Regions from separate parts of the Asaia sp. VD9 genome, predicted to be linked through region 2. Evidence: riboswitches for the same ligand, from Rfam matches in the RefSeq annotation. Region 2 holds a riboswitch; each other region holds the start of a gene.
What was found. Region 2 has a riboswitch for cobalamin ahead of WFJ47_RS13220 (TonB-dependent receptor). Riboswitches for the same ligand answer to the same signal wherever they lie in the genome.
Positions count from the first base shown of each region.

Region 1: it holds a riboswitch for cobalamin, as region 2 does, so the genes downstream of both, WFJ47_RS06895 (HoxN/HupN/NixA family nickel/cobalt transporter) here and WFJ47_RS13220 (TonB-dependent receptor) in region 2, are expected to answer to the same signal.
Region 3: it holds a riboswitch for cobalamin, as region 2 does, so the genes downstream of both, WFJ47_RS02565 (DUF1636 domain-containing protein) here and WFJ47_RS13220 (TonB-dependent receptor) in region 2, are expected to answer to the same signal.

Region 1 covers NZ_JBBCQM010000004.1:113,884-121,959, reverse strand. The annotation lists gene WFJ47_RS06910 (S46 family peptidase) at 1-1,272, shown strand, start outside; gene WFJ47_RS06905 (SDR family oxidoreductase) at 1,485-2,348, opposite strand; gene WFJ47_RS06900 (NAD-dependent succinate-semialdehyde dehydrogenase) at 2,479-3,849, opposite strand; cobalamin riboswitch at 4,096-4,311, shown strand; gene WFJ47_RS06895 (HoxN/HupN/NixA family nickel/cobalt transporter) at 4,425-5,459, shown strand; gene WFJ47_RS06890 (TonB-dependent receptor domain-containing protein) at 5,596-8,076, opposite strand, start outside.
Region 2 covers NZ_JBBCQM010000011.1:82,387-90,462, forward strand. The annotation lists gene WFJ47_RS13215 (M48 family metallopeptidase) at 1-372, shown strand, start outside; gene WFJ47_RS13220 (TonB-dependent receptor) at 471-2,849, opposite strand; cobalamin riboswitch at 2,936-3,138, opposite strand; gene WFJ47_RS13225 (phosphocholine-specific phospholipase C) at 3,267-5,291, opposite strand; gene WFJ47_RS13230 (TonB-dependent receptor domain-containing protein) at 5,309-7,687, opposite strand; gene WFJ47_RS13235 (DUF2809 domain-containing protein) at 7,807-8,076, opposite strand, start outside.
Region 3 covers NZ_JBBCQM010000002.1:21,409-29,484, reverse strand. The annotation lists gene WFJ47_RS02585 (histidine phosphatase family protein) at 1-124, opposite strand, end outside; gene WFJ47_RS02580 (cobyrinate a,c-diamide synthase) at 121-1,434, opposite strand; gene cobN (cobaltochelatase subunit CobN) at 1,472-4,750, opposite strand; gene cobW (cobalamin biosynthesis protein CobW) at 4,754-5,767, opposite strand; gene WFJ47_RS02565 (DUF1636 domain-containing protein) at 5,764-6,372, opposite strand; cobalamin riboswitch at 6,336-6,542, opposite strand; gene WFJ47_RS02560 (response regulator transcription factor) at 6,661-7,377, shown strand; gene WFJ47_RS02555 (ATP-binding protein) at 7,374-8,076, shown strand, end outside.

The DNA.
Region 1 (8,076 bases), on a different contig from region 2:
CGGGATGTCGCCAACCCGGCCATCATCTCTGCCCTGACCCTGCGCGAGGGGATGCTCTGGCAGTATAGTCGCGAGAGCGCGGAACACGAGAAACAGGCTGAGGACGCGCTGTTCTCCATCCAGAACGGGATCAAATCCTATTCCGGCACCCAGGCTGCCCTGCAATCAGGCGATATCGTCTCGCGCCGTGTGAAGGAAGATGCCGCGCTCCAAGCCTGGATTGACGCCGATCCAGCACGGCGCGCGGCCTACGGCCAGCCTTTCAGGACCGTCGACAAGGCCATCGCGCTCGAGAAAGATCTCTTTTCGCGCAATCTCGCCATCGGCATGGTGTTTCGCGGGTTCCTCGATGACGTCATGACACTGGTAGAGGGGGCGCATGAGCGTGAGAAGCCCGATGCCAAGCGCCATGCGGGGTATCATGACGCCCAGCTCGGAGAAATAGAAACGGCTCTCGCTGCCAAAGAACCTTTCTACCCGGACCTCGAAACTGCCTCTCTTGCGCTCAGCCTGACCAGCCTGCGCCAGATTGCCGGAGCGGATGATCCGTTGGTTCGTCTTACTCTTGGCAAAGAAGCCCCCGATGCCCTGGCGGCAAGTCTGATCAAGGGTACAAAGCTTTCTGACCCGGCTGCGCGGTTGGCTCTCTGGAAGGGCGGTCTCAAGGCGATCGAAGCCTCTACCGATCCTCTCATCGTGTTCGCGCGCCGGATCTACCCCAGCTACACGACGCTGCATGACAAGATGCGCGACGACGTTTCTGCCCCCTTGCACAAGGCGCAGGGCGATATCGCCCGCGCGCGTTTCGCTCAGGCCAAGGCCGAGGGGCGTCTGGATGCTCTTTATCCTGACGCGACATTCTCGCCACGCCTGTCCTATGGCACGGTCAAAGGCTGGCGCAAGAATGGCGTCGATGTTGCGCCCTTCACCGATTTCGCAGGCATGTACGGTCACGCGACAGGGGCAGAGCCTTTTGCTCTGCCCAAACGCTGGCTCGACGCGAAGGCGCGCCTTCCCCTGTCGACCCATCTTGATTTCGTCTCCACCAACGATATCGTCGGCGGCAATTCAGGCTCACCGGTGCTGAACCGTGAGGGCAAGGCGGTCGGACTCATTTTCGACGGCAACCTGCCGAGCCTCGCGGGTGACCTCTACTACGACATTAGCAATAACCGCGCCGTCGCTACCGATACGAGCGCCATCATCACGGCCCTCAAACTCGTCTACAACGAGGAAAGTCTGGCGAACGAACTCACGAACGGCCACCGCTGACAGGGAGGGAGTCTCTCAAGACGAATATATTCCAACGGGCACCGTGATGGAGCCCCATGGCGGAGAGGTTTCTTCGGGAGAGCGCTCTGCGGGGCTCTGCCCCGCTCCCCGGAAAGGGGCTCGCCCCTTTCATCCCTTTTTCGCAAACAGGTTTCCAAAGGACGACTGTCCTTTGGTGGGGTTTGGGGCGAAGCCCCATGCCCTCTCCCCCCTCAGATGACGGGTGTACCGCCTGTCACAGCGATGGTTGCGCCGGAGATATAGCTGGCTTCGTCGCTCGCCAGCATTACATAGGGCGCGATAAGTTCGACTGGCTGGCCAGGGCGGCCTAATGGGGTGTCTTCGCCGAAAACATGGACATGGTCACCATGCATTGTTGCAGGGATGAGCGGTGTCCAGATCGGGCCGGGGGCGACAGTGTTGGAACGGATGCCTTTCTCGCCCAGAAGCTGTGCAAGGCCGCCGCTGAAATTCTGGATCGCGGCCTTGGTAGCGGAATAAGCGAGCAGGCGCGGTTTGGGGCTGTCGGCATTGACCGAGATCGTGTGGATGAGCGAGGCCCCGCTTTTGAGATGGGGCAGGGCATTACGGGTCAGGCGGAAACTGGCGCCAATATTGGTAGCGAAGGTGTCATCCCATTCGTCTTCGGAGATGTCATCGAGTGCGAGGCGTTCGATCTGGAAAGCTGCATTATTGACCAGAATATCGAGCTTGCCGAAGGTCTGGATGGTTTTCTCAATAATGGTGCGGCATACTTCGCGGGATTTCAGATCGCCGGGGAGGAGCAGCGCTTTGCGCCCCGCCTTTTCGATCCAGGCTGCAGTTTCCTGAGCGTCCGCTTCTTCCTCTTCCAGATAGGAGAGAGCGATATCGGCACCCTCGCGGGCATAGCCAATCGCCACAGCACGACCGATGCCGGAATCGCCCCCGGTGATCAGGGCAACTTTACCCGTAAGGCGCCCCGAGCCCTCATAGCTGGTTTCGCCATGGTCGGGCTTGGGTGTCATGGCAGCTGTCTGACCGGGAATTCGATCCTGAAGGGGGGTATCGAAAGGGGGCTTCGCGAAATTTGTCATAGGGGACATCCAGCACGAGGGGGCACGCTGCCTGAGCAGGGCACGAACCTGTAGTCATCGCGAAAACGTGAGGTAAGGTTGCATGGCAAAGGATATCAGGGACTGAGCCCTGATATCCTGAGCAGCGCAATCAGGCTGAGCGGATCAGCTTGTGATTGACGAATTCCTCGATGCCATTCGAGGAGAGTTCACGGCCATAGCCTGAGTTCTTGACGCCGCCGAAGGGGAGTTCGGGGGCTGTGCCGGTGATATCGTTGATGAATACCATGCCGGTTTCAATGCGCTCTGCCAGCTTGCGGCCACGCTCGATGTCGCTGGTATGGACCGATCCGCCCAGACCGAAGGGTGAATCATTAGCCAGGGCGACAGCGGCGTCGTCGTCTGACACCGCGTAGACGATGGCGGCCGGACCGAAGATCTCTTCGTAAAAGATCGGATTGTCCTTGGTCACGCCGGTCAGGAGGCCAGCTTGCATGAAAAACCCTTCGCGATCGAGTTTCTTGCCGCCGGTGACGAGCGTAGCGCCGTGCTGCACGGCCTTCTCGACCTGACTGATGGCCAGCTTCATGGCGTTTTCGCTGCTCATGGGGCCGTGGGTCACCCCTTGCTCGAGCGGATCGCCGTAGCGGAAATCGGTTAGGGCATCGGACAGGCGACGCACGAAATCATCGGCAAGGGATTCGTGAACGATCATGCGCTTGGCAGCGGTGCAGACCTGACCGTTATTGGACATGCGCCCGGCGACGGCACGGGGAATAACCTCGTCGAGATTGGCATCATCGAGCACGATGAACGGGTCAGACCCTCCGAGTTCGAGTGTCGTTTTCTTCAGGGCCTTGCCTGCCTGCGCAGCCACCGCACTGCCAGCGCGCTCACTGCCTGTGAGGGCAACGCCGCGTACCTCCGGGCGGGCGATCAGTTCCTCGGAGACGTCGTTATCGATGAAGAGATTGGTCCAGGCACCCTTGGGGGCGCCAGCTTCAAGGAACAGGGATTCGAAGGCGAGGGCGCATTGCGGCACGCCAGGGGCATGCTTTGCCAGCACGACATTGCCTGCCATCAAATTGGGGCCTGCCACCCGGGCGAGCTGATAATAGGGGAAGTTCCACGGCTCCACGCAGTAGATGACACCGAGAGATTGGCTCAACACTGTTGCGCGCCCCTCGCTCACCTTGATCTCCCGTGGCGCGAGGAAGTCTTCGGCATTTTCGGCATAGTAGGCCAGGATTTTGGCCGAGAGCTCGGTTTCGGCAATCGCCTCGGGTAGGACCTTACCCATCTCGATCGAGATCAGACGGGCATATTTTTCCTTGCTCTGCTCGAGGATCTGCGCGGCTTTGCTGATGATTGCTCTGCGCTCCGCAAAGCTGCGATGGCGCCAGTCACGCTGGTAAAAATCATGGGCGGCTTCAAGCTTCTCGAAAGCCTGCGCCTTGGTATGAAGCTCGAATTCGCGCTCGGTCTTGCCCGTGGCGGGGTTGATCGTACGGTAGAGACTCATCGTCTTCTGCTCCTGTCTTTTCATGCACCCGATGCGTAACCGGGCCGGTGTCACGGTTTCAGAAAACCTGAACCGGCTCATGGTTTCGTCGAAAATCATCTGCCCATGAGCCGCCGGTCCGGTGGAGGCGCTGCATCTGGGGCTGATCGCCGGTCGCGTCCGGACAAGCGGAGGGGGCAACGTTAGCCGCGAAAAAGACCCAGGCGTAAGGTCAAAAGAGGCTTGGCTTGCGGGGGCGGGAGCGGCTACGACCGAGGGGTCGAAGGTCTTGCGCGAGCAAGTGAATAGGGAATGCCGAACGGACTGGCTGATCGTCATGGGATCGGGTTCGAGGCGGCAGCTGTCCCCGCAACTGTGAGCGGCGAGTTTTTCCGCACAAACCACTGGGTGCCTGCACCTGGGAAGGGGCGGAAAAGCGATGAACCGCGAGCCAGGAGACCTGCCTTCGTCCCATCAGACTGTCAGGCCGGACGGGACGATCCGCCAGAGGGAGAAAAAGCGCGTGAGCCGACCAGCCCCACCCGTTCCACTTCTGTTCAAAGCCCAGGGTGACATCAAGCGATCGGGGAGGGGTCATGCAAGCTGACCTCATCGCCCAGCCCACGCGCAGCCTGAGGCTGCGTGTCAGCCTGCTCGGTGCCGGATTGCTCCTGGCCAATATGGCGCTCTGGATATGGACGTTCATCATGTTCCATGACAGGCCGCTGCTGCTTGGGAATGCACTCCTGGCCTATGGGTTCGGATTACGTCATGCGGTCGATGCCGACCATATCGCCTCCATCGATAATGTGACCCGAAAATTCATTCAGATGGGGCGGCAACCTCTGCTGACCGGGTTCTGGTTTGCCATCGGCCATTCGATGATCGTGGTGCTGGCCGCGCTGGGAACGGCTCTGTTGTCCCAGGCCATGCAGGATCGTTTCGGCGCCTGGCGCGATATTGGTGGCGTGGCGAGCACGCTTGTGTCAGCGGGTTTCCTCTTTGCGCTGGCCATCACCAATTTCATCGTGCTCCGCGGTGCGTGGCGGGCCTGGCGGCACGTCAGGGCCGGGGGCGCGGTCGAGGAAGTCGATATCGATGCCCTCATGAGCAAGGGCGGCCTCCTGTCGCGTCTGCTCTATCCGCTGTTTCGCCTCGTCTCGCGTAGCTGGCATATGGTGTTATTGGGGTTTCTGTTTGGGCTCGGATTTGACACGGCGACCGAGGTTTCCCTGCTCGGACTTTCGGCATCCCAGGCGAGCCGGGGCGTTTCTGTCGCGGCCATCATGATCTTTCCGGCCTTGTTCGCTGCCGGTATGGCGCTGATTGATACGGCTGACGGTGTGCTGATGCTGGGGGCCTATCGTTGGGCTTTTGTCGATCCCTTGCGCAAGCTCCGCTACAATATCATCATCACGCTGATTTCTGTCATCGTGGCGGTCGGGATTGGAAGTATCGAGACGCTCAAGCTGCTGGGGGATCAGATCGGGTTCCAGGGGCGCTTCTGGCAGGCTGTATCGGCAGTGAGCGACAGTTTTAATCAGATCGGTTTCATCGTAATCGGGTTATTTCTACTGGCCTGGATGCTGTCGCTCCTGTTCCACCGCGCCGGCAGGAAGCGCTCCCGATGAGACGGACCGGCTCCTGTAGCACACCCTCTTCATGAGCGAGGCCGCAGGCGTCCGTCCGGAAATCCCGTCTTGCGGTTGTCTGCAGAGAGAAGCGTCTGCAAGTCCCTCCGCGCTCGGTTCTTTCGAAAAGGGCGCGTCAGAAGTGAGCGCCCACACGCATCTGGAAATTGCGTCCGATCAGAGCCTCGTAATAACGCGCCGGATCATAAATTCCGGAATCCCGTGGCAGGGCATCGGTAATATTATTGACGACGAAGCCCGCCGAGAGATTACGGGTGATCTCATATCCGACAGAGAGATTGAAATAGGCAAAGGCGGGGCGCTTGTTGCCCTGATAGCGGTTATCCGGCACCTGCTGCATGAAGACACTGGGCCCGTACCAGAGTGTCTGCCATTGCGCGCTGAGTGCCCCGCTTTGCCATGTGGCGTTCAGGGTCATGTTGTCCTTGGGTGAGGCTATGCGTCCCGCCAGAAGATAGCTGCTGCCCAGATAATCCTGCTCGCTCTTGAAATAATGAACGTAGTTACCCTGCAGATCGACCAGTCCCCAGGACTCGCTTAGGCCAAAACGTGTAAGCGGCGTTCCATATTCCGCCGTTGTCTGCAGCGCCTGCGTCTCGTAACGCGCGATATTATAATAGCCGGACTGGAAATCGCTGATCTGCCCGGTTGCGTCACGACTGACATGCGTACAATAGGCGTTATCGGGATAGGTCGAGGAATCGTAACACGCGGCTAGAAGCTCTGCCGCCCCGAGATAGGTGATGGCATCCGCGATCCGGACATCGACGAACGACGCTTTCACATCGAGGCCTCTGGCGAAATGAGGTCTGAATTCGAGGCTCGCCGTATAGCTCTTCGATCGCTCATTACGAAGCGCGGAATTGCCCCCCGCTGTTCCCTCGACGGGGAAATAGTTGAAATTAGATATGAAATTCCGACCGATCCCGGCCTTGGCGCAATTGGCTGCACGGGTCGCGGGGTTCGGACCCGAACCGAGACCGACATCCGAGCATGGATCGGTCCCGCTTTCATAGCTGAGCGAGCGTGGCGAAAAGAGTTCGCCCACAGAGGGATTGCGAACGGAGACGGCATAATTGCCGCTGAAACCGAAATCCCGCATTGGCCACCACGAGCCGCCCAGCATATAGGTCCAGTATGTGCCGGTCATGCTGTTATGGGTCAGCCGGCCATTGGCCGTAAGGGACAGGTGATACACCCCCTTCACGGCCATACCCGGCGATATGACGGGAATATCCAGTTCACCGAAGGCTTCATGGGTGTGATAGGCCCCGCCGGTCGCGGGGAGAACAGAATTGCTGCCATAAGGCAGGGTGGTTCCGTCGGGTTGCTGCCAGCCGAGATAATACGTGCCGGGGTCGAAGCGATAGGCCTCTCGTCGGTGTTCGTAGCCCAGATCCCATTTGGCATCGCCCGCTGGCAGCGTCAGCACCGTTGAGCTGATCTCCGCCTGGAGGTCACGCTGGGCGTTGACGTTGGTTGAGCGTGCATCCGCCGTGACATAGTCACGCGCTGCCGGTGTCATCTGGTTGTAGCCGAAGGGATTGAGTGGCGCACAAACGCTGCTGCGCGTCGCGATAGGCGCATTCTCATACCCGCTTGCGCAGGAAATCGTGCCATCCGCATTGGTAACGGCGTTCAGGGCATTGACCAGATTGGGAATGATGATGGAGGGCTGGGTGGTGACGTTGTGATAGCGCATGTATGCGCCACGGAGCTTCCAGTCGAAACGGCGGTTGAATGCGCGGAAGTCACCGTTGAACCCGCCTGCAAAACGATAGAAATCGAGTGACGTCCGGTAATATCCCGGATCGAGATCCTGATTGAGGCGGTTGAGATAAAAACGATCCGTGGGAAGGCCGTTTTCGGCCAGAGCCTGCTTGATCGTGCTGCGCTCGGTGGTGGTGAGAAAAGGATTATCGGTGCTCAGGGCCAGAGGGCCGGTCACCACGCTGTTCTGAAAATAGCTGCTGCTTCGCGGCCCTGCATCATTCGGTGTCAGGGCGTCGTCAAAGCTCGTCGTGCTCCATGTCCCTTGTCCGACCTGATTGGCGGCGTGGCTGCGTCCATACCAGCCCTGCCAGCTGGCATGAAGATGATCGGTAAGGTCGTAATGGCTGAGAAGAGTCAGATTCAGCTTGTCGTTGGGGGTCATGAGCTGCATGTAGTCGCGCAGGGCAATCCCGTTGCCGCCCAGGCCATAAGTGTTATCGCCTTTGAGCAATTTTCCGCTATCCAGAGAGACGAGTGACTGGCCGTCACGGCTGAACAGGAGCGGAGCGCCATTGGCCCCTGCAATGCCAGCATTTGCCTGACCGCCAAGCGTTGCGCCGTAGAGCCCGCCATAAACAGGCATGTCGCCGTAACTGCCAGTCAGAAGTGGCATGCCGGTGACGGAATTCTGAATGTAGCGCGTGCCCGCGCCCAGAACATAGGTGTAAGGGGCGCTCTGTCCGAGTGGCACGCGATGATAAGTGGCCGCATCGGCACCCATGGCGTCAGGGCGATCGCGCGAGGTCAGTCCGGCCTGATTGCGGTACTCCACGTCAAGAACAACCCCGCCCCGGTCGTGATCGAAGCCCGTACCCGCCTTGAA
Region 2 (8,076 bases):
CATCTGAGTGGTTTCAAGCACTCTCTGCGCTTGCCCGCCTACATGGTTCCGTTTCTCTATCGCGCCTATTCGCGCGCGCGCGAATATAGCTGCGATGCGGTGGGCGCATCCGTCCTGCCCGATGCGCGTCACGCGCTTGGTGCGCTTCAGATGCTGGCCTGCGGCGTGAAGCGTCTCAATGCTTCGATGAACGTCGAGGCTTTCGCGGCGCAGGAATATGCAGTGCCTAGTGTCGCAGGGTTCGTGCTGGAGATCTCGTCGACCCATCCGCGCACGACGAGACGTGTCGCGCGGATACGGGCGCTCTTTGCGATGCGTGACGCCCCTCAATTGGAGGCGAGGGCCAGACTCTCTCCTGATATTCTGGACTGATTGGGGTAACGGGGAGAAAGTCCAGCGCCACTTGCCCATCGAGAGGGAGCGATGTGCCAGGGCGCTCCCTTTCGAAATGATGGCGCGTGAAGATGGAGTCAGAGGCTTGCCTGCAGGCTGAGCGAGAAAGACCTCGGGGCACCGATAAGCACCTCTGATGGGTAACTCGTATCCGCCCACTGCACGAAATGCTTGTTGCCGACGTTGTCAATGCGGCCATAGAGCGTGAAGCCTTTGCGGATATGCCAGGCCGCGAAGACATTCACCAGGGCGTAATCCTTGAGCGCGAGGGTGTTGGCATAGTCCCCCTTGCGGGCTGAGACGTACCGCATACCCGCGCCCAGATCGACTGGCAGATTGAGCGCCGAGCTCCAGATTCCCCAGAGATTGGCGGTAACCTTGGGCACATTCGGCACCTGGTTGCCCGAGGCGTCGGTCGTCGCATCCGGGAAGAACGTGCCGTAATGGGAGTCCGTATAGGCGACATTGCCGGAGAGGCTCCAATGTCTGGCAATGCGCCAATCAGTCTGAGCTTCCATCCCGCGCGACTTCTGGCTGCCAGCGGTGGAGACGCTGTCCTGTCCGGTCTGTACCAGGACGCGGGTCCGCCTGATGTCGAAGAGCGCGAGTGTCGTGACCAGATGCCCTGAAAAGGCTCGCGCCTTCAGGCCGATCTCGCCCTGTCGGGAACGCGAAAGGCGTGAGAACTGACCTCGATTGGCGAGAAACAGGTTGGACCCCGGAGGGTCTTCGGCGGTCGTGTACACACCGTAGAGGCTGAGATCTGGAAGAAGATCATAGACCGGGCCGATACGGAAGTTGGCCGGGTTGTAATGGCCCTTGAAGCTGGTCGCAGCGTTGAGCTGGCCGTTCTGGTTGTAGTTTTGCCTGTCGAGTGACAGCCAGTCATAGCGGAACCCGCCTACCAGACGCAGCTTTTCCGTCACCGAAAGCGTATCCTCCAGGAACAGCCCGGCATCAATCATGGTGGTAGGCGATTTGCGATAGGGGTACTCCCCGGCGAAGGGACCGACCGAGCCCCCTTGGGGGTTCACCAGCGAGACGCTATCGGCATAATCTGCATCAGGAAAACCACGGTTGCGAATGAAGCGCAGGTAGTAGGCATCACCCCCGATCACGAACCGATTGCGCAGCCCGAACAGGTGGTGGTCGACCCGTGCATCGATGCTGTCACCGAGCTGATGCTGGTTCTGATATACGTAAAAGCGGTCGCGACCGATGCTCCCCGGGACGATCGATGCGCCGCTCGCGTCTACGGCGCCCGTGCTGCCGATATAACTGTAAGTCTCAGCGTTGTTCCAGCGGCGCTTGGCGTAGAGGAAATAGGCCTTGTCATGCAGGGTGATGTGCGGGCTCAGGACCCAATCGAGATGCAGGGTCGGGGTCGCATTGACAGAGCTGGCCTGCGGATTGGAAACATTGTAATTGCGCCAGAGCGATGCCCTGCTCACGACAAGTCCCTTAGACGAATGCAGCAAGCCTCCCGTGGCATCAGTGACAGCCGAGCCTGGTACGAGCGGGGCACCGTAATAGGTGGAGAGTTCGTCAGTCAGATAGTCCATGCCCAGGCGCGCGGCGAAAGACGGTGACGGATGCCAGAGCACTGTAGTCGTCCAGTCATTGCTGTGAGGACTGGCTCCTTTGACATAGCCATCTGATGAGGTGCGGCTGAAGTCGCTCCTGATGGCAAGGTTGCGTGAAAGCGGCACGGAACCGCCGAAACCCGCGTTCCAGCTGTTGAATCTGCCATAGGAGACGAGCGCGTCGGCGTGCATGCGTTCCAGGTCGGGGGTGCGGGTGCGCATATCCACGGTCCCTCCCACGGCACCCTGACCGTAGAGAACGGAGGAAGGCCCCTTGAGCACCTCGACTGCCTCCAGATTGAAGGCATTGAGGGGGCGGTTCACCATGGTGGTCGGGCCAAAATAGACACCGTCCCTCAGAATGAGAATCTGGTTGCCGGTAAAACCGCGCATCATCAATTGTGCCGGGCTGCCGGGTGATCCGCCGGAGGTCACGCCGGGCGCTGAGTCGGCAGCCTCTTCGGCATGGGTATAGCCCCGCTGGAGAATGGTCTTGCGCTCGATCACAGAAATCGAGGCCGGATTATGCTGCAGGCTGAGGCCAAGCCGCCCGCCGATGGCGGGCCGTGCCTTGAGCCCCGTACTCTGGCCCTTGGCGGTTATATATTCATCCGAGCTTGTCTGATCCGGGCTAGTTTGATCTGGGCCAGTCTTATCAGGGCCAGTCTGGCCCAAGCGAGTCCGCTCGGGGCGGGTTAGTTCCGTGCCCTTCAGCCCCAGGGAAGCACGAGCCGGAGCGGTCCGGGCCTGGGAAGCTTGAGTCGCGCCAGTTTGCGTCGCGACAGTTTGGGCCGAGGCAGCCCTGGACAGGGCAGGCAGGGCGATGGTCGACAGGGACAATCCTGTCAGAAGGAGGGCGCGTGAGGAGCGCATGAGCTGCGTTCTATCCCATATTCACGTCACTACGATGGGCGCGCCATAACGCGCCACCTTCGGGACACCCCGCCCGTCGGATCTCGTCCGTGACCATGCGTGATGGCAGGTCTCCTGGCTCGTGCGTCCTCATGCGGTCACTGGCCTTCCCGGGGATAGAGACCCAGTGGCTGGGCCTATGGGCCCGCATGATCGCACTCGTCACCTACAGTTGCGGGGGCAGCCATGGCGTCAGACCATGTTCCCTTTTCATCCCGGTCGCCCGGGAACCATCACGGTGGACCCTAGCGGGGCTGAATGGGGTGTCAACGAAATGGTATAAGAACCAGATGTTTCGGCTCGAGAGTGAGGTATGGCGGGCACAGCGCGGTGGGAGTGCGTCAATGTTGAAGGGCGTTTGATTGCGTCGAACGAGGGTCAGGCGGGACCATTGGCTCTTCGGGCGAAATGCGGGTCAGACAGGCTGGGCGTTCCATTCTCGCTATGGCCGGCCAGAGCGAGCAGCATGGTTCCGTCCGGCGCGCGAAGCTCGATGTGATACCAGCGATCACTGCTGGCGAGCATTATCTTCTTCGTGAAACGGGTTTGTGGCGTGAGTGCGCGCCTGATGGTCTGACCGGAATAATGATCAATCAGTAGGACGTCCTGGCATGGCGGATGACCGATCTCGATGGTGAGTGTCATCCGATCATTCTCTTCCCTGTGGCTCACACCAAGTCCGCTTCTCGGATGATGGAGCCGATAAAAGCCATTCGGCCCATAGATCTCGACAGGGGCGTCCAGCGCGCAGGTAAATACCCTGGTCGATTGGGCGGCTACCGTCAGATGCTGCGAAGCATGTCCCTTCTGACGGATACGGAACACCGCGCCCTGATCTCCTGAGTTCGAGAAAGCGAGCGCTGTAGGCGCATCGGCCCGCGTGGCAAGCGCGAGGCGATAAGGCAAGGCGCGGGTCGGCCTCTGTCCGGTCTCCTGATCGGGCAGGCTACCATTCTCAGGCACAAGGGGCGGCGGGTGGGCGCAGGAGAGACGCGTCTGGAGCAGATACGTATCCGTGTTCGGCAAATCGGCTGACCAGACGGGGTCCGGTTTGCTGAAATCGAAGACCGAGGTCAGATCGCCACACACAGCGCGGCGCCAGGGGGTGATGGTAGGGCAGGGGATACCAAAGCGTTTCTCGAGAAACTGGATCACAGAGGTATGGTCGAAAACCTGCGAGTTGACCCAGCCTCCTTTGGTCCAAGGCGAAATGATCAGCGCGGGAACGCGCGGTCCTAGCCCAACCGGTTCACCGTGGAAACTCTCTCCCCTTGTGGAGACGCTTCCAGCGCTCTCCGACGCACCATCGAGCGCCGGGACTGGCGGCGGCACATGATCGAAAAACCCGTCATTCTCGTCGTAATTGAGGATGAAGACGGTTTTTGACCAGGTATCCGGGTGGCGAACGAAGATATCGATCAGTTTGGAAATCAGATGCTCGCCGAATCCCGGTGGTGCTTCCGGATGCTCTGACAGGGCAGTAGGGGGGACGATCCAGGAAACCTGCGGCAGAGTGCCTTGGGCGATATCCTTCTCGAATGCGTCCAGCAGATAGCGGCCCTCGAGTTCGTGCATATTCTCCTTCGTCGATCCGGGGACGATGGCGCGGGCATTGCGGTAGCGCCAGTCTTTCGGGTCGAGGTTGCGGAACTGCCTGAATGAAGCGAGAGGGTTATCGCCGAAATTGTCGTATTCCTGATAAAACTTCCAGCTGACACCGGCTTCCTGGAGGCGTTCCGGATAGGTCGTCCAGTCGAAGGGCGTGAAATGCGGGTTGTCATGCGCCATGTCGGCAGACCAGTTGCCGTCATCCACATTCTCGACCGCCTGCTTCCCGTCTGCCCCTACGGAGAGGCCATTGGTGCCGGTGAAGAAATAGAGGCGGTTCGGATTGGTCGGCCCGAAGATGGAGGCGTGATAGGCGTCACAGATGGTGAAGGCGTCAGCAAGCGCATAGTAATAGGGAATCTCGCGTCGCGTGAAATACCCCATGGTCATAGGGGTTTTATGCGGAACCCACCCCTCCCACTCATTCCAGGCGGCCTGCGTGCCTTTCCAGCTGTGATCGAGGCTTTTCAGGCAGGCGGCCGAGGTATGGATCGTGTCGAACAGGAAGGGCCAGACAGCCCGGCCTTTCGCATCTTTCTGGGCGAAGACCGAACTGCCATCAGCCTGGGTCTCGGCCCGTGGGTCGCCGAAGCCGCGTACCCCGCGCAGGGACCCGAAATAATGGTCGAAGCTACGGTTTTCCTGCATCAGGATCACCACATGCTTGACGTCCTGTATCGTTCCCGTTTCGCGATGGGCGGGGATGGCAAGGGCCTTGCGCAGATTATCGGGCAGGGCGGTTCCGGCCAGAGCGGCAGCACCAAGGGAGAGAAATTGCCGACGGCCGGGTTTCATGTTGGGGCTTCCGGTTCTCAGTTGAAATGCTTGCGGATGGTGAAGAAGACCATACGCGGCGCAGCGGCCTGGAGCGTCTGGAAGGTGCCGGACGGATCAGAGTTTATGAACCCGTTGCTACCTACAGTGGCCACGTAGCGCTTGTTGAACAGATTGGAGACGTTGATCTGAGTGTCGAGCCCACGCAGCCAGAAATTATGGCTCTTGAAGCGATAGCCGAGGTTCAGGTTGAAGACGTCATTGGCGGGAACGTAGGCGTCATTCGTATAGGTGTAATAGCGCCGATCCTGAATTTGCATGAGCACGTTGCCCCAGATTTGCCCGTCATCATAGCCAAGCTGCACATTGGCCAGGTTACGCGGCATGCCCACGACATTCTTGCCCTTGATGGCTGCGGAGACCTTGCCATCCGCCATTACGTCGTCCTGGTAGAAGGAGTTATTGAAGGCGTAGGAGGCGAAGATCGACCAGTTCGGCGCGAACTGCCAGTTCACGGCGGTGTCGATACCACGCGAGATCACACCACCCACATTGGAGAGTACTGAGGCATTGCCCTGAATGCCCACACCCTGGGTGACCGAGAGCAATCGGTTTTCGAACTCGACGTAGTAACCGGTCACTGTTGCCTGGAAGGTTTTGGTATGATAGCGGTAGCCAAGTTCCTCGGTGTTCGACATTTCGGGCTTCAGCTTGCCCTGCAGTGCCTGGAAGCCAGCTACCGTGGTCGAGAACGGGCCTGAGGTTTGCGCGCTGTCGAAAGCCGCCATATTGCGGCTGTAATCGACGAAGATCTCATGGTTACGGTTGAAGCGGTAATTCGCCCCGATCTGCGGCAGGAAGCCATTGGAGGCATTCAGCGTACCGGAGGGATAGGCCGTAGCCACCGGCATTCCCAGATAATTGCCGTTCATGGCACGCGCCGTGTTGTCGACGATCAGGGACTTGAAGCCGTAATTGACCTTGAGTTTCGGCGTGATCTTCCAGGTGTCGCCCAGGTGGACCTGATAGGTCTTTGTGTTGAAAGCGCTCTGCCACTGCGTGGCAAAGGCATTGTTCTTGTACCAGTGGATCGAGGAGGGTGACCCATCGAGCGCGAGAGGATAGAAGCGACGCGCCTGATTGAAGTTGTTGTTTTCGAACCAGAAGCCGCCTTCGATGCTGTGATTGGCAATCTTGTAGGTCAGGCTTCCGATGAACCCGGCACGGTGGATGTCATATTCGGTCGTACGGGTGGAAAGCGGTGAGCCGCCGAGTTGCGCCGGTGTCGCGCTATAGGGCGTGACCCATACGCCTTCGCCACTATTGGTGTGGCCATAGCCCGTGACATAGCCGGTCAGACGGTTATTGATCTTGAAATCCAGCTTGCCATAGCCCAGCGCATCCTCACGAAGGCCGCCTGCATTATAATAGACGGTATCCTGGTTTTCGATGCCTTTGGGGAAAGCCGTGCCGTTCTGATAGGCATAGGCGATCTGCTTGGCGAGCGCGTAGTTGCCGGTGATGTTGTCCAGATTATAGCCATAGGTCTTGATCTGGGAGAGCGACAGATCCTGATAGTCGTTTTCGGCGCGCTTGGACCAGTCGCCGAAGACCGTGAGCTTCAGGTTGTCACCCAGAGGCTGGACGTACTTGGCATTGGCCTGGTCCTGACGCTGCACGCCATCGCCCTTCCACTTATTGGCGTCCTGATGATCATAGGACACATAGAATTTGCCGCCCCCCTTCAGCACGCCGCTGTTGATGCGGGCGAATGTGCGCCAGGTCGAGGCGGAGCCGATGGTTCCGCTGACATCGGCACCAAACTTTTCGGAGGGATCGATCGAACTGAATTGCAGCGCGCCGCCAAGATCGTTGGAGGCTGCAACGCCGACCGCTCCCGCGCCCTGTGTCAGCGTGGCAGGACCGTTATTTTCTGTCTGAAGCGCACGGCCGATCGAGAGACCATTGTCATTGCCATACGCCAGGTTGCCGAGCGGCACGCCGTCGAAGGTGAAGCCCAGGCGGCTCTGGTCGAAACCACGAATGATGATCTGCTGCGACCATTCATAGGAGCCAAGCGGATCAGATGAGGTGAACATCACACCCGGCAGCTTGGACAAGGCCTTGAAGGGGCTCGTCCCGGGTGTGTATTCCTGTATCGCCGTGCGCGAAATGGTCTGGGTTTCGCGAGCCTGTCCGGCGCCGAGAACGATCACGGTTTCGGAGCTTTTGGCCTCCACGCTTGCCTTCCGAGACGGAGCTTCAGCGTTCCGTCTCTTGCCCGGCTGCTTCTTGCTGACCGGCACGCTTGCCGAGTTTGCTGTATTCGTCACGGTTTGCGCATGCGCCACAGACTGCGCGGCAATGATCAGGGCAGGGAGGCTTGCCGATAGAACAAGACTGAGTCTGAGTTTCATGAAAAAGAGCCGTTTCGTCCTGAGGTCGAGTTGCGGCCCGTAGATATCGTGACACTGCGTGACACAGTATTATGGTTTTATTAAATCAGATCGGAAACAAAACAGTCATGGATCTGTCATTATTCTGACTTGATAACGTTTGCTCGTTCTTCTATCGGGGCGCTACCCGAACCGGACCCCGGATTTGGGCAAACCCGCAGGGGAGTGACGAGCGCCATGCCCAGAAGATAGGCGCCCATATTGCTCCATGAAAAATGCTGCCCCAGCAAGAAGCGTCCCGCAGAAACAGACCGGAGCGCGTCGAGCGGTTCAATATGGACCAGTTTCAGCCCTTCACTGCCGAAGGCGCCGAGACAGGCGAGCGCGAACAGGGCGGGGCGCTGGCGGCC
Region 3 (8,076 bases), on a different contig from region 2:
TAGCAAGGGGAAGATCGGACCTTCCATAGCAGAGCCCGTCCGCGCCCTCGACGGGAGGATGGCGCGCCAGCAGAACTGAGAACGCCGGCGCCGTTGCAGGGCGCTCATTTGACCCGGTGCTCATCCCGCTTCGCAGAGCACATGAAAGAACGAGCCTGATATCCTCCCTCTCTGAGCACCTGCTGCTTGGAGGGACGTGCCCTCGCCATCGCGCAATTCCGCAAGGGGCGCGTCCTGACCTTCCTCGGTTACACTGGCATAGTGGAACTCATGGCCGCGCAGTCGTGCACCCGCTTTTCCGAGCACGCCATCCTGCAAAAGCATCGCCTCACGGTAGCCAAGCACCATCTTGCGTCTCGCAAAGGATGTCTCGTGAGACAACAGCCCAAGCATGGCATGGCGTGTCCCGGTCGCATCAACCAGCCCCTGCCCCATCACCATGAACCCGCCGCATTCTCCGTGAACCGGATTTGAGGCCGCGAACCGCGTCATGCCCTCGCGGAAATGCGTGGCAGCCGCCAGACGCCCCGCATGGAGTTCAGGATAGCCGCCGGGGAGCCAGCAGCAATCGGCGCGCTCATCGGGCACTTCGTCCTGCAGGGGTGAGAAAGGCAGAATCTCAGCCCCCGCCTCGCGCCAGCCTGCGGCCAGATGGGCGTAGAGGAAGGAAAAAGCGGCATCATCCGCGAGCGCGATGCGCTGACCCGGTGGTTTGAGCGGAGCAACATGCGAAGCCTGTACCGGGAGACTCTCCCCAATCGGACGCGCGAGAGACAGGATCCCGTCGAGATCGAGTTCACGCTCCGCCTTATCGGCCAGAGACGCGAAAAACCCCTCCAGATCGCCCCTTTCGCGTGCCTGTACGAGTCCGAGATGCCGCTCCGGCAACACAATGGACCGGTCACGACGAAACACCCCAAGCACGCTCTGGCGCATCGCGGCGCGGCAGAGTTTTTCATGACGGTCCGAGGCAATGTTGTTCAGCACCACCCCCCCGATCGATACGGCTGTCGACCATGTGGCCATGCCTTGAGCCACGGCCCCGACACTCTGCCCCTGCCCGCTGGCATCAAGCACAAGCAGAACCGGCAGACGAAAACGGGCGGCGATATCGGACGCGGCACCGCGCTGACCATCCTCAAGCGCGAGACCATCAAACAGCCCCATCGAGGATTCGATGATCACAAGATCGGCCCCGTCGCCAGCGCGCGTCAGCCCGGCTGCGAGAGCGGCGTCCGACATGGCCCAGCTATCGAGATTGGCGCAGGGCATGCCTGTCGCCTCCTGATGGAAGGCGGGATCGATATAATCGGGCCCGGTCTTGAGCGCACGAACCCGCAGGCCGCGCCGTCTGAAGGCGGCGAGAAGGGACAGGGTCAGTGTGGTCTTACCCGATCCAGAACGCGGGGCAGCGACCATCAGAATCCGGCTCATCGGGCATCCCCTACGCAAGGAAAAATCTGGCAGACCCTCATGAGTCGAGCCTGTGCGCCACGCTGTTGCGCCTGGACTGCCACAACCCGCGCGCCATCAGCCCGCCGAAACGCTTTTTCATATCGGCCAGCGCCTCGGGATTATGCGCCTGCAGAAAGGCGAGGCAGGTGTCATCATCGAGCAATGCAGCAAAGGCCAGATCGATCTGGGCATCCAGACGGATGGGCAGGGTCGCGGCACAGGCCTCAAGGGCCGCAACGCCACGCGCCATCTCCGCCGCCCCGCGATAGCCATGGCGCATCATGCCTGCGATCCAACGCGGGTTGGCCAGTCTGCCCCGTGTCACCCGTGCCACCTCCTGCGCCAGATCGCGCAATCGGGGTGTTTCGCTCTGGCTGGTATCGCCATGAACCAGATGCGGGGCCCGGCCCAGAGCGGCGGCAGCAGCAGCAAGTCCGCCTTCATGAACGGCGTGGCCCGTGCCATCCAGCAGATCGGTCTCGGCATGATCCTGCACATGAAGCAGCATCTCGGCCCGACCGATACGGCGTATCAGAGCGTCCTTCTCGGCGATGCCATCCTGACCATTGCCATAGCTCCATTGCGAGCCCTCAAGATAAAGGTGCCCGAGCGCGTCCCGATCCTTCCAGCTCCCTTCTGCAAGGGCCGATTCCAGGCCCGTGCCATAGGCGCCTGGGGCCGCGCCGAAAATGCGCGACGTATCCGGATCGAGGGTCAGGGGATTCCAGTCCGGCTCTTCCGCGCGAGCGGCGACGGCCCGTGCCACCTGATCGAACAGCGCGATCAGCCCCGGAAACGCATCGCGAAACAGGCCGGAAATCCGCAGGGTTACATCCACACGCGGCCGGTCGAGCACGGTCAGCGGCACGATCTCGAAACCGGTCAGACGACCGCTTGTGGCGTCCCAGCGCGGCTGCACCCCCATGAGCAGGAAAGCAAGCGCCATATCCTCGCCCCCGGTACGAAAGGTGGCGCTTCCCCAGAGATCGAGCACCAGATGACGCAGAGGCTCGCCCTCTTCCTGCATGTGGCGGGCCAGAAGGAGGGCGGCCGTTTTATGGGCCAGCAGCAAGGCCGCGCGTGTGGGCAGCATGCGCGGATCGAGCGTGGTCAGGTTGCGCCCCGTGGGCAACACATCAAGCCGGCCGCGTGTGGGTGCACCTGAAGGCCCGGGCGGAATGAAACGCCCGTCCAGCGCAGCCAGCAGCGCCAGACGCTCGGCCTCCGGGCAGGCATCGAGACGATGCGTCACATGGTCGGGCGCGACGTGCGCTGTCTCCGCAAGCATGGTCACCAGAATGCCGTGATGCGGCGGGGTACGACCGAACACATGCAGCCCGTCGCGTATCTGCAGGTCCTTCACATCGCAGAGATAGGCATCGAGCCGGGCCAGCGCCTCGGCTTCGTCCTCAATCCCGCTTGCCACACCGCTCTCAGACAACACGCCCAGATCAGCGGCGCGGTCGAGGATCTGCCGACGCAGCACCGTGCCGCGTCGGCGGTCAAGCCCGTCAGCTTCGGCATATTCATCGATCAGCCGTTCCAGATTGGCCATGGCCGTATCCAGACCGGCACGCTGTACGGGCGGGGTCATATGTCCGATCATGACCGCATTGAGCCGCCTCTTGGCAGCAGCGGCCTCGCCCGGGTTATTGACGATGAACGGATAGATCACGGGCACGCCGCCCAGCAACACACAAGGCGCACAGCTTTCCGACAGGGCGACAGTCTTGCCTGGCAGCCATTCCAGAGTGCCATGTGTGCCCAGATGGATCAGCGCGCTGATATCGCGGACCTGGCGCAGCCAGAGATAGAACCCGATATAGTCATGGCAGGGCGGGATATCCGGGTCATGATACTGGGCCTTGCGCTGCTGGGGCAGACCGCGTCCCGGCTGCAATGTCACGACCAGCTTGCCGCAGGCGATAAACCGCACCGTGACCGGTCCTGACGGCGGTCCCCAGGCCGCCATGACGCGCGCGCGAAACGCCTCCGGCAGCGCCTCGAAAGCTGCGCGATAATCGGCCTCATCCAGCACGATTGCCGGAGCCGACCGGCACAGGGCATCGGGCAAAGCCTGTGCTTCGAGCGGGGAGAGATCGTAACCCGCTTCATGGAGCATGCTGGTGATGGCGGCGACACTGGCAAAGCTGTCAAGCCCGACCGCATGGGCCGCCTGCCCTTCCGCACCGGGATAATCCGACAGCACAAGGGCGAGACGCCGTTCCTGCGGGGTCTCGGCCGCAAGACGCAGCCAGTTCCGCGCCTGCGCGACCATCAGGTCGATACCCGGCGCATACGGAACGCGCCGTGCGGGCAGGCCGGGAGGCGCCTCGTCACGAAACGAGATGGGCGCCCCGTTCAGGCGACCATCGAGCTCGGGCAGCACCACCTGCATGGCCAGATCGGAGGGGGAAAGCCCGCGCAGCGCCTTGGCCCAGCCTGCCTCTGTCGTGCTTGGTTGCAGGATCTGAAGCACCGGCACACCGGCCGCCTCAAGCACGGAAACCGTCCCATCCTCACCCCGCGCCGCGAAGAAGGTGGCGTTCAGAATGATGTCGGGCGGCGTGTTGACCAGCCAGTCATCGAGAAAAGCCTGGGCCTCGGGAGCGCGCAACGAGGCCGCATAGACCAGATCGACCCCGATACCGGACGCGTGGAGCGCATCGGCCAGCGCATCGATCCCCGCCAGGTCGGCGGCCAGAAGATGGGCGCGATAGAACACGATCAGCGCCCGTGTGCGTCGTGACGGCGTAAGACGCCGATACAGCGCGCAGCCCGGCAGAGGCTCGACCTCAGCGCCATCATCCTCGCCCAACCCGGCAAGCGCACGCATCACTGTGAGGGCACAACGCAGGTTTCGTGCCCCCCCTTCGCGAAACAGCGCATCGAGTCGCGTCCACTGATCGGGATCAATGCTCGACAGCGCCTGGAGCGCCGGGTTGGGCGTCGCCTCGCCCGTAATGAAGGCGAGCGGGATACCGGCTGCGCGACAGGTCAGGCGCAGTTCATCCACGCCATAGCGCCAGTACTCCGTGCCGCCCAGCAGGCGCACGACCACACAACGGGCACCTGCAATGGTCTGCTCGATATAGAGATCGACCGAAAGGGGGTGACGCAGGCGCGACAGGGTCGCGACCTGAAGACTCGGATCCCGCGTTTCATGGATCGCCCGCATCCCCAACAGATCGCTTTCGGAAAAAGAGAGCAGGATCAGATCGGCAGGCGCATGGGCGAGATCCTCGGCCTGTGCCTGCCCGTCCAGATCATGCGATTCCCGAAAGAGGATATGCATGGATCAGGCTTCGTCGAAGCTGCGCTGCACCGCCACGGGGTCCAGACCGTGCAGCCCGATCACCACGAGTTGGCCAGGGGACGCCTCGCCCTGTTCGAAGGCATGACGAATACGCGCGCCCACGGCCTGAACGCCCAGACGCAGTCTCTTGCCCGCAATGCGCGCATAGCCCTTCATACGCAGCACGTCATGGGCGCGCGCCACATGCTCCAGCCGTGCGATGAACGCCTCGACACTTTCCTGCTCGCGGAGCGGCAGGACAAAACTGGTGAAATCGTCATGTTCATGCTCATCCGCTCCGTCATGATGCGAAGGGCGCGCAGCGAGATCGTCCTCAGCCGCGGCGGAGAGGCCCAGAATGACGGCAGGATCGACGCGCCCTTCGCGTGCACGGATCAGGCGAACGCGCCGGGATCGCGTGGCGAGCCCGGCCTCGATCGCTGCCAGTTCTGCCTCATCGAGTAGATCAGTCTTGTTGAGTACCACCAGATCGGCGCAATCAAGCTGGTCCTCATAGACTTCCTCGATCGGGTTGTCGTGATCGAGCGAGTCATCCGCCTCGCGCTGGCGCGCGACCGCCTCGGGATCATCGGCGAAACGGCCATCGACTACGGCCGGAGCATCGACCACGGTGATCACGCCATCCACCGTCATGCGCGTGCGCACGCTCGGCCAGCCAAAGGCCTTGAGCAGCGGCTTGGGCAGGGCCAGACCCGAGGTTTCGATCACGATATGCTCGGGCGGTGACGAGCGATCCAGAAGGGCTTCCATAGTCGGGATGAAATCATCCGCCACCGTGCAGCACAGACAGCCATTGGTCAGCTCGACAATATCTTCTTCCGGGCAGTTGGGCAGGCTGCATCCGCGCAATGTCCCGCCATCGATACCCAGCGAACCGAATTCATTGACGACGATGGCGATGCGCCGCCCGTTCGATTTCTCGATGAGATGACGCAGCAACGTGGTCTTTCCGGCGCCGAGAAAGCCGGTGATGATGGTAACGGGTATCTTGCTCATGCGAGGTTTCCGGAAGCTTGTGGGGAGATCGTGCCATCCGCAGGAGAGGCCTTGCCGGGAGCAGCGTCGACCATGGAGGGAAAACGCCCCAGGATAACGTTACCCAAGCTCTCAGGGCGACGCGACGGCATGACCGTACCGGAGGGCGAACGCGCATAGGCCTGTGCATAGAGCAGCAGATCGGGCGCCAGTCCGGGATGAAGACGGCCCAGAAGCCAGGACCATTTCCCCGGCATGGAAAGCGTCGCCGTGCACCCCTGCTGGCAGGCCGCCAGGCAGCGCACCCCCTGAACACGCACGGCAGTTTCCCCTGCCAACGCGGCCAGCGCATCATGCAGGGCCTCGCCTCCGTCACGACAGGTCTGGCAGACATGCAGAACAGGCGTCTCGCCTGGTGAAAGGATCGGTTCGGCCATGGGCCCTCCCGGACCGGGCCCGGCGTCCCGAAAAATCCGGGCGACGGGCAAGAAAGGCGCAAAGTCGATTGCCGGCACGAACCAGCCCGCCCCGACCTGCACCTCTCGGCGCTGGACAGGATCCGTCTCTCTCCGGGCACCCCGCCGGACAGCGAAATCAGCGATATGACGGCAGGTCTCCTGGCTCATGGCACCGGTTTCCCGGAGCCGTCGCCCCCTTCCCGGAGCACACTCCAGTGGGATATGGCGACGGTCTTGCACCATCTACAGTTGCGGGGGCAGCGCGGGACTGGCGCGTCACCGCGCGCACCCGCTTCCCTTTTCACCCCTTGCAGGGCACCGTCGGCCCCTGTCTAGCAGGTTTGCCGAAACCGATGCAAAGCGGCAGAGCGCTGCGCCGATCATCCTGTTTCCATCTTGAAACATCATGTCGACCCCTGACATCATCGGCGCGCCACCCCATGATACGAGTGAGGGATGACCCCCATGCCTCATCTTCTTGTTGTCGATGACGATCAGGACATCCTGACGCTGCTCGGCACGTTCCTGCGCAAGCATCAGCATCGTGTCTCCACCGCGCAGGATGGCGCAGCGATGTTCGCCATTCTCGATACCGAGCCGGTCGATCTCATCATTCTCGACATCATGCTGCAGCATGAAGACGGCTTCAGCCTGTGCCAACGCCTGCGTGCCACGTCCCGCGTGCCGGTCATCATGCTCTCCGCCATGGCCGACCACACGGATCGGGTGGTGGGGCTGGAAATCGGCGCCGATGATTATCTGACCAAACCCTTCGACCAGCGCGAATTGCTCGCCAGGGTGAAAGCCGTGCTGCGCCGCAGCAATGCTGTGGACGACCCGGCGCCCTCCCTGCGCCCCAGCCTGCGTTTCGGAAGCTGGGTTCTGGATGTCACAAGACGCGAATTGCGCGCCTCCGATTCCTCACTGGTTCCCCTCTCAGGTGGCGAATTCGACCTGCTGCTTTCCTTTGCCGAGCATCCACAGCGTGTGCTGACACGCGACCAGCTCATGGATATGGCGCGCGGCCCCGACCATGCCGCATTCGATCGCAGCATCGACGTGCAGGTGAGCCGCCTGCGCGCCAAGCTGGAGGAAGACCCCAGAAATCCGACCTTGATCCGTACCGTGCGCAATGGGGGCTATCTGTTCGCCTCCGCGGTAAAACGCTCATGACGCGACGCTTTCTCATGCAGGACACGATATCGCGCCGCCTGATCGTGACCGTCGCTCTGGCGGCGGCGGTGACATTGCTTCTGCTCGAACTCTTTGTGGCCTTTGGCGGTCAATGGACAAAGCCCGATATAGAGGCCACGGGCATGGTGCGCGAGGTGGCGTCTGTCATTCGCATGACCGGCGCCGCGCCAGCAGAACACCGTCCCGCCCTGCTTCAGGCAGCCAATACGACCGAACTGCATTTCGCCTGGTATGCCCCACACTCTCCCCTCGCCCTCGCCCTGGAGCACGGCCATTACCGGGCGATGGAGGTAGGCGAATCCTGGCATTTTCTTAGCCCGCATCTGGGGCATCGGCCACGCCATATGGCCGTATTCCAGGAAGATAATCCGGTCTCGTTACTCCCTGGACTGCCGTATGACCGCTCTGTTTTTCACGATGCGTATTTTGCCGGGGTTCAGCTCGATGACGGAAGCTGGATCCTGTGCGTGGCCTTGCAGAGATTTTGGGGGCTCTATGCCTTTCAGCGTCTTTGCCTCGAAGGCGCCATGCTCGCCCTCTGGATCATTGCCGTTTCGCTCATCGCATCGCGTCAGCTCTCGCGTCCGATCGAACATCTGGCTCATGGCGTACGTCAGATCGCCGGCAAGCCTGCCTCGGCACACCTCCCCGAAACCGGCCCGCGTGAAATCCGCCTCG